Regions from separate parts of the Paenibacillus sp. fava2 genome, predicted to be linked through region 1. Evidence: riboswitches for the same ligand, from Rfam matches in the RefSeq annotation. Region 1 holds a riboswitch; each other region holds the start of a gene.
What was found. A riboswitch is a leader RNA that binds a small molecule or an ion and turns the genes downstream of it on or off. The one in region 1 is predicted to bind cyclic di-AMP.
Positions count from the first base shown of each region.

Region 2: linked by a shared signal. The riboswitch ahead of AC4G46_RS17675 (APC family permease) and the one ahead of AC4G46_RS00140 (resuscitation-promoting factor) in region 1 are both predicted to bind cyclic di-AMP.
Region 3: linked by a shared signal. The riboswitch ahead of AC4G46_RS28575 (KamA family radical SAM protein) and the one ahead of AC4G46_RS00140 (resuscitation-promoting factor) in region 1 are both predicted to bind cyclic di-AMP.

Region 1 covers NZ_CM177755.1:28,871-31,197, reverse strand. Annotated here, with positions in the region: gene AC4G46_RS00140 (resuscitation-promoting factor) at 1-985, opposite strand, end outside; cyclic di-AMP (ydaO/yuaA leader) riboswitch at 1,277-1,506, opposite strand; gene AC4G46_RS00135 (TatD family hydrolase) at 1,705-2,327, opposite strand, start outside.
Region 2 covers NZ_CM177755.1:4,093,676-4,096,002, reverse strand. Annotated here, with positions in the region: gene AC4G46_RS17685 (DsbA family protein) at 1-536, shown strand, start outside; gene AC4G46_RS17680 (disulfide oxidoreductase) at 536-967, shown strand; cyclic di-AMP (ydaO/yuaA leader) riboswitch at 1,196-1,355, shown strand; gene AC4G46_RS17675 (APC family permease) at 1,491-2,327, shown strand, end outside.
Region 3 covers NZ_CM177755.1:6,491,700-6,494,026, reverse strand. Annotated here, with positions in the region: gene AC4G46_RS28580 (DUF6612 family protein) at 1-291, shown strand, start outside; gene AC4G46_RS28575 (KamA family radical SAM protein) at 361-1,524, opposite strand; cyclic di-AMP (ydaO/yuaA leader) riboswitch at 1,669-1,812, opposite strand; gene AC4G46_RS28570 (cysteine hydrolase family protein) at 1,963-2,327, shown strand, end outside.

The sequences.
Region 1 (2,327 bases):
TTACATCCGGATCAACAGCAATGGTACGGCCTTCAGTTACGCGTGTTCCGGAAGCCGTCTTTGTTCCGATGCCCGGTTCTTCAGAAGAATAAGCTGTCATCGACACATTCTTGATCATTTTCTTATATTCAAAGTCTACGCCTGCCTTGTGCACGACGTTGGTTGTTGCCGCTACTTTTTTAGCAGAACTGGAGGTAGTTGTTGTTTTGGTTTTGGTTGGGGTTGCTGCAGCAACAACAGGTGTCGGAAGCTTCTTGATACCAACGGCAATGATCTTGTCTTTGGTAACGGTCTGCACTTCCTTGCCGATCAGGGTCTTCGAGACCAGCTCACCATCCTGATAGATCTTCTGGTAATGCTGGATGATGGCTCCCGGCTTGCCTGCCTGTGCAACTCTTACGTCTCCCTTATACAGGGAGGGATCTGCGGTTTTGATGACTTTGAAAGGCAAACTTACCGTCTGCTGTACCGTTTGCTTGGTAATACGGACAATCTTGACTTTCATGTCAGGTGTAACTGCGGTGTCTAGCGAAGGGAAAATCTTGTCGTCGCCATCCAGGCTGTAGCCCAGCTTGGTAATAGCGTCCCCGAGTGAATCCTCGGTGGTATACAGCGTCTTGGTTGCGCCGTCTGCAGTAAGCGTAAGCTTCTGCGCACGGGTAATGGTAACACGGTCTCCGTCCTGTATTTCATCGCTAAGACCTATCGATACTACGTCATGCGGCGTAAGCGTAATCTGTTCTTTGGCCAGCACGTCGCTAAGCAGCGCCTCACGCGTTTCGAGCGTCAGCACTTCTCCGTCTATTACTAAGTTGATTACTTTATTACCTTGGCCGTGTACGTACAGCAGAATTAACAGTGCGATAACAATGGATACCGCACCTGCAAGTGAAAGTACGCGAGGATTCACTTGCTTGAGCCGTAATGCGAATGACCTGCTGGATGATTGCGAATCATGGGATACTTCTGGTTGGAATACGCCCATTCTCTCCATCCTCCTTACATAGCCCCGTCGTCCAAATAGTATATCAAAGTTGACTGAATCATATCTGACGAAACTAAGTTTGAGATTGCAACAGGATACGCCCGCATATCTTAAGCGTTTCCTGCTCATGGATCGCCTGCCCGGCATAATGACTCCCAGAACCTGTTATATAACAGTATGCTGGGGACAGCCGCATTATTCATAACAAAAAAAGCCCAAAAGAGTTCTATAGAGGACTCTTTCGTGGCTTCTCCGGATGTTAGAATACGCGGGAATGTGTATGCACGAGGTTTCCTCTCTTACTTGCGCTTACGGGGTTAGCTGTCGGGTTCGGGCATAAGAGAGACGCCCTATTTCAGGTCACCCGCTCACGGCGGTTGCCCTCAAATTCACCCCAAAGACCACGTGAAGAAATCAAATAAAGTCTGCGGCATTTCTTGTGTTGTACTCTATGTACGCCCATGCGGCAGTGCATTATTGGTTCCCCCGTTCTCCATACGGAGACTCAGCGAGACGATCCATGAATCAGTGACTGTCACAGTAACAACAGCTCACTGCACTGAAAAGATGATATCCTGTTTTGATGCATGTTGTAAAGGACGGTTCAACCACGTTTACGCAAAAAAATGATTAAAATATTGTAATATTCGCCCATTTTGAGTTTAAAAAGATTTAATATATCGGTTATACTTCTTTTTTCACCGCTTTTACTCCCGATTTCAGACAATACCAAATCGTACCAGTGCGTTCGTATACGTAATTTCCGCTAATTCCTGTAAATCAATCCCTTTTATTTCCGCCGCAGCTTCTGCAACTAATTTTACATAACTGCTCTCATTCCGCTTGCCTCTGAAGGGGTGCGGAGTCAGATAAGGGGAGTCAGTTTCGATCAGCAGGCGATCTAGCGGTGTCTTCGCCAGCACCTCTTTGGGCACCCTAGCATTCTTGAAGGTGACCGGTCCGCCGAAGCCCAGATGGAAGCCCAGATCGAGGCACATTTTTGCCGTTTCCCAGCTGCCGGAGAAAGAGTGCATGACACCGCCCACCTCATTCGCCTTCTCTTCCCGCAGAATCCGCACCACATCCTCATGGGCATCACGGTTATGAATACAGATTGGCATGTTCAGCTCACGGGCCAGCCCGATCTGCTTGCGCAGCACCTCATGCTGTACCTCTTTCGGTGAAGTATCCCAGTAATAATCCAGACCGATTTCCCCGATGGCCACCACTTTGGGATGACTGCACAGCGAAGCAATCCACTCGAGATCCCCTTCCTTCATGTCAATTGCATCAACGGGATGCCATCCGACGGCTGCATAAATATAATCATAGGTCTCGGCCA
Region 2 (2,327 bases), 3.2 Mb from region 1:
TGACTAGACTTGGCAGTGAGGATGCACCTGTCAAAATCGTCGAATTCGGCGACTACAAATGTCCGGCTTGCGCCCAGTTCGCAGGTGCCATTAAGCCGCAGATTGTACAGGATTATGTAAATCAGGATAAGGCCGCGTTATATTTTGCAAATCTGGCCTTTATCGGGGATGACTCCAAAACTGCTGCTCTTGCAGCCTTGTCTGTCTACCATCAGAACAGCGATGCATTCTGGACATACTACGATGCTATTTATGCCAACCAGGGTGATGAGAATAAGGTGTGGGCGACTGAGGACTTCCTGGTTGAATTGGCGCAGAAAGAGGAGCTGCCAATCGATTATGATCTGCTCCGCAAAGACATTAAAGACAAGACCTATAACAGCCAGCTGGAAAGTGAGATTCAGCTAGCCTCGGCTTCCGGCGTTTCTTCGACTCCTACCCTCTTTGTGAATGGGGTAATGGTCGACGAGCCATTCAACATGGAGGCTATTGACGCTCAGATTCAGGCCGCTTCCGAAGCGGTGGTTGCCGAGTGATGAAGTTCACCGCCTTCTGCCGGCGCCATTGTCTGTATCTGGCCTGGTTTGTGTCGATCGTTGCTGTTGCAGGCAGTCTCTACCTGAGCGAAGTGCTGAAATACGAGCCATGCAAACTGTGCTGGTTCCAGCGCATCTTCATGTATCCTCAGCTGTTTCTGCTGGGAATTGCCACGTACCGCGGGGATAAAAAGATTATTCCCTACGTCCTGCCGTTAAGCATTATCGGCGGAAGCATCTCCATTTACCACTATGCTGAGCAGAAGATTCCTGCGCTGAGCAAGGTGCTTCCATGTACAGTTGGCGTTCCCTGCAATCAGGATTATATTAATCTTTTAGGCTTCATTACTATTCCATTGATGGCCCTTACGGCGTTTACCCTGATTACAGTTTTATTGTGGACAGGACGTAAAGATACAGACGGGGAATAGGCAGCAGGCAGGCGAAATTCCGAGCATCAAAAAATCCTGATTTTTTTGTCACAATTAACATCCAAAACACGCTAAAACCACGGTACAGAGGGATAATGCAAGAGAATGAAAGATCAACTTATCCCTTATCATGGAATTGCGTGTTTTGGATGTTTTTTCATTCCTTTTTCATTTGTTTCACTGCTTTACTGGGAATGCTTTGTAGACTATCATTAAGCCTTGTGAGAAGTTGAATACGCGCTGAATTTTCCGCAGGGAAATCGGGGGAACCAAACTCGGCCGCACGGCCGACGGGGTGAATCGGAAACAGGCCAAAAAGGCTGTAACCGTAGGGCTTTCCACAGTCCGAATCCGCCAGCTAACCTCGTAAGCAAAGGTGGGATAATGACCATGCTCATGGCATGCGGATCATTTCCGTATGCTTATTTTTGTGCCTGCATTTATGAAAATCCACCTATGAAAACGATGAAAACAGCGCACGGTATAACCGGTTCAACTAACAAAGAGAGGAACTGTTACAACAATGGTAAGCAAGGTAAAACGACTATTGATCGGACGTCCGATGAAGTCGAACGAACTCGATCATGAAAAGTTATCCAAGGTGAAAGCACTGGCTGTCCTGTCTTCTGATGCGCTCTCGTCTGTAGCCTACGGAACGGAACAAATTCTCCTGGTACTTGTGGCTGCAGGCTTTACTGCCATCTGGTACTCACTGCCAATCGCGCTTGCCGTATTGGGCCTGCTGGCCATACTCATTTTGTCCTACCGGCAGACGATCTTTGCCTATCCGCAAGGCGGAGGGGCCTACATCGTAGCCAAAAGCAATCTGGGCGTTCCTACCGGCCTGTTAGCCGGCGGATCTTTATTGGTTGATTACATTCTTACCGTTGCGGTTAGCGCCTCGGCGGGCACGGACGCGATTACGTCGGCTTTTCCAAGTTTACATGATCATTCGGTGCTTATTGCAGTGTCCGTCATTATATTGCTTACTATTGTCAATTTGCGCGGGGTTACGGAGTCTGCTTCTTTTATCGCAATCCCGGTATATTTGTTCGTTGGCTCGATCTTTTTCCTGATAGTTGCAGGGGTGTTCAAATACCTGACAGGCGGGGCCCATGCCAGTGTACCTGAAATTGGCTCGGCAGTATCCAATGTCAGCCTGTTCCTGCTGCTGAAGGCGTTCAGCTCCGGCTGTTCGGCCTTGACCGGGGTAGAGGCGGTATCTAATGCCATTCCTAACTTCAAGGCTCCTGCGGAAAAAAATGCCGCCAAAACCCTGATGATGATGGGATTGATCCTTGGTGTAATGTTTACAGGCATTACTCTGCTGGCTTACTGGTACGGTGTTACCCCGGATGAA
Region 3 (2,327 bases), 810 kb from region 1:
GGTGCACAGACCGTTATGCAGTTTACACTGACCGATCCGGCAGCAGCCAAGGCGGTCATTACCTTATATGATCAGGAGAATCTCTGGGATGGTGAGACCCTGCTGCCCAAGAGTGTAACCTGGAAGGTATTCGTCAACTCCAAGACATGGCAGACGGAGAAGCTGACTGTTGATCTGAGTTATGTACTGGCTGCCGACGGGGCGAAGGATACATATAGCACCAAGATTGAAGCCAAATACTCCAAGAACAATAAGACGGCAACGATTGTAAAGCCGGCTGAGCTGGAATAGTCTTATCATATGGAACAGCCCCGGTGAGCCATGCGCTCACCGGGGCTGTTGCTGTCTAAACAGTAAACCTCACTTTGCAATAACCGTCTCCTGCACAGGTACATCAGCCGGAAAGACACCCGCACTTTTCTTCACAGGTTTGCTCCAGTACTGCTCGTTTCCAGGCAGGTCATCGAACCATTCTGCCTCCTCCGGGCAGTCGAGGATCATGAATTTTCCGTACTCCTGATCCCGGGACTGATGGTATTTGAGATAGGCTTTGCCGTCCTCAATAGCCAAAATTTCAATTTTGCCGGAGGAGTGGCTCATGGAGAGCCGGACTCTTTTGCCGAGACCGGAGGTTCTGGCTTTGGCCTCCTCGACGATCCGGTACACCTGCTCAAGCGGCAGGACGAACTCACGGTTACCGGCGATCGGCCGGTTAATAAAGAAATAGTAGGGCGTGATTCCGGCCCAGGAGAGGCGGTCCAGCAATTCGCCCAGCACAGCGGGGTCATCGTTAATGCCCTTAAGCACCGGAGTCTGGTTGACGATAATCGCACCGGCATCATGCAGGGCTCTGACAGCACGCTTAGCTTCAGGTGTAATCTCCCGCGGATGATTGATATGCGCCATGATGTAGATCCGTTTCTCTACAGTAGAGTGGGTGCGGATCAGCTCCAGCAGCTCGGGGTCCTGGGAGATACGCATGGGATTGAATACCGGCAGCTTGGAGCCGAGACGGATGATTTTGACATGCGGGATGGCCCGCAGGCTCTCAATAATGAAGCGCAGCTTGGTCGTCGAGAGAATCAGACTGTCGCCTCCGGTCAGCAGAACGTTGTTGATCTCCGGATGAGCGGCGATGTATTCGATCCCGGCGGAGACGTCGGAGGAGGCCTCCTTGACATCGTTGCGGAACAGCCGTTTGCGGAAGCAGTAGCGGCAGTAAGCCCCGCAGACTTCGGAAACAATCAGCAGAGCGGTAGTCCGGTACTTGTGCTGACAGCCCGGCACCACATAGTTGGCTTCCTCGTCGGAGGCATCCCACTGCCCATACTCCATAAGCTCACCCTCACCTGGAACGACCAGCCTGCGGATCGGATCATCCGGGTCCTCCCAGTCTATTAATGACAAATAATAATCATTGGCCCGGAACACAAATTTGTCCGTAACCTCCCTCAGCCGGGATTTCTCTGCTTCGGGCAGCATTTCCATTTTGTTAATGTCGGTTATGTATCGTACCTTTTGCACATGAATCTCTCCTTTGATCTCGTATTGGCGAGGACAAGAGGGAGCCTTGATGTCAAAAAGCCAAACTGGCAGCCAGCAGGGTCTCTAAAAAACACAAAAAGAGACCCTTAGCACAAGGGTCTCATGTTATCAGAAACATAAAAAAGCAGACCCATCCACTACTGACGAGGTTAGCTGACGGACTCGGGTAAGATGGTACCCTACATTGTATAGCTCAATGATTCGCCCCAATTGACTGGTTCCCCCGCTTTCCAGCTGGAAATACTGGAAATTAAGCGTAGATCAAGTATAACCTGCAAAGTTTGCAGAAGTCAAAGCTATTGGCGTCAGCTGCAAGGTTATCTTTTTACAGTTTAGTTTTAATCAAACGTTATTTGGTATACCGGCTGATTATGTTGTACGATATCGGCATATCTTTTTACAACAAGGAGGGCCTTGATGAAGCTGGGCTATTTAATCATTGATATGCAGGAAATTCATGTGAGGGATCATGTGGATCAGAAAACGCTGGACCGCGGCTGTGAATATATTAATTATGTTGCGGACATGCTCCGGGAGAAGGGCCAGCCGGTCATTCATATTCAGGACATTGAAGGAATAGAGGAAGCTACCAGGGAGCGCTACAATATCATTCCCGAGATTCAGGTGGCGGACAGTGATCTGAAGGTAACCAAGGAGTACTCGAACGCATTCTGGAAAACAGAGCTGGAGCAGCTTCTGAACGAACACGGCGTGGAGCTGCTGATTATCTCGGGCTTCTCGGTAGAGCACTGCGTGCAGTTCACTTACAACGGGGCGAGTGA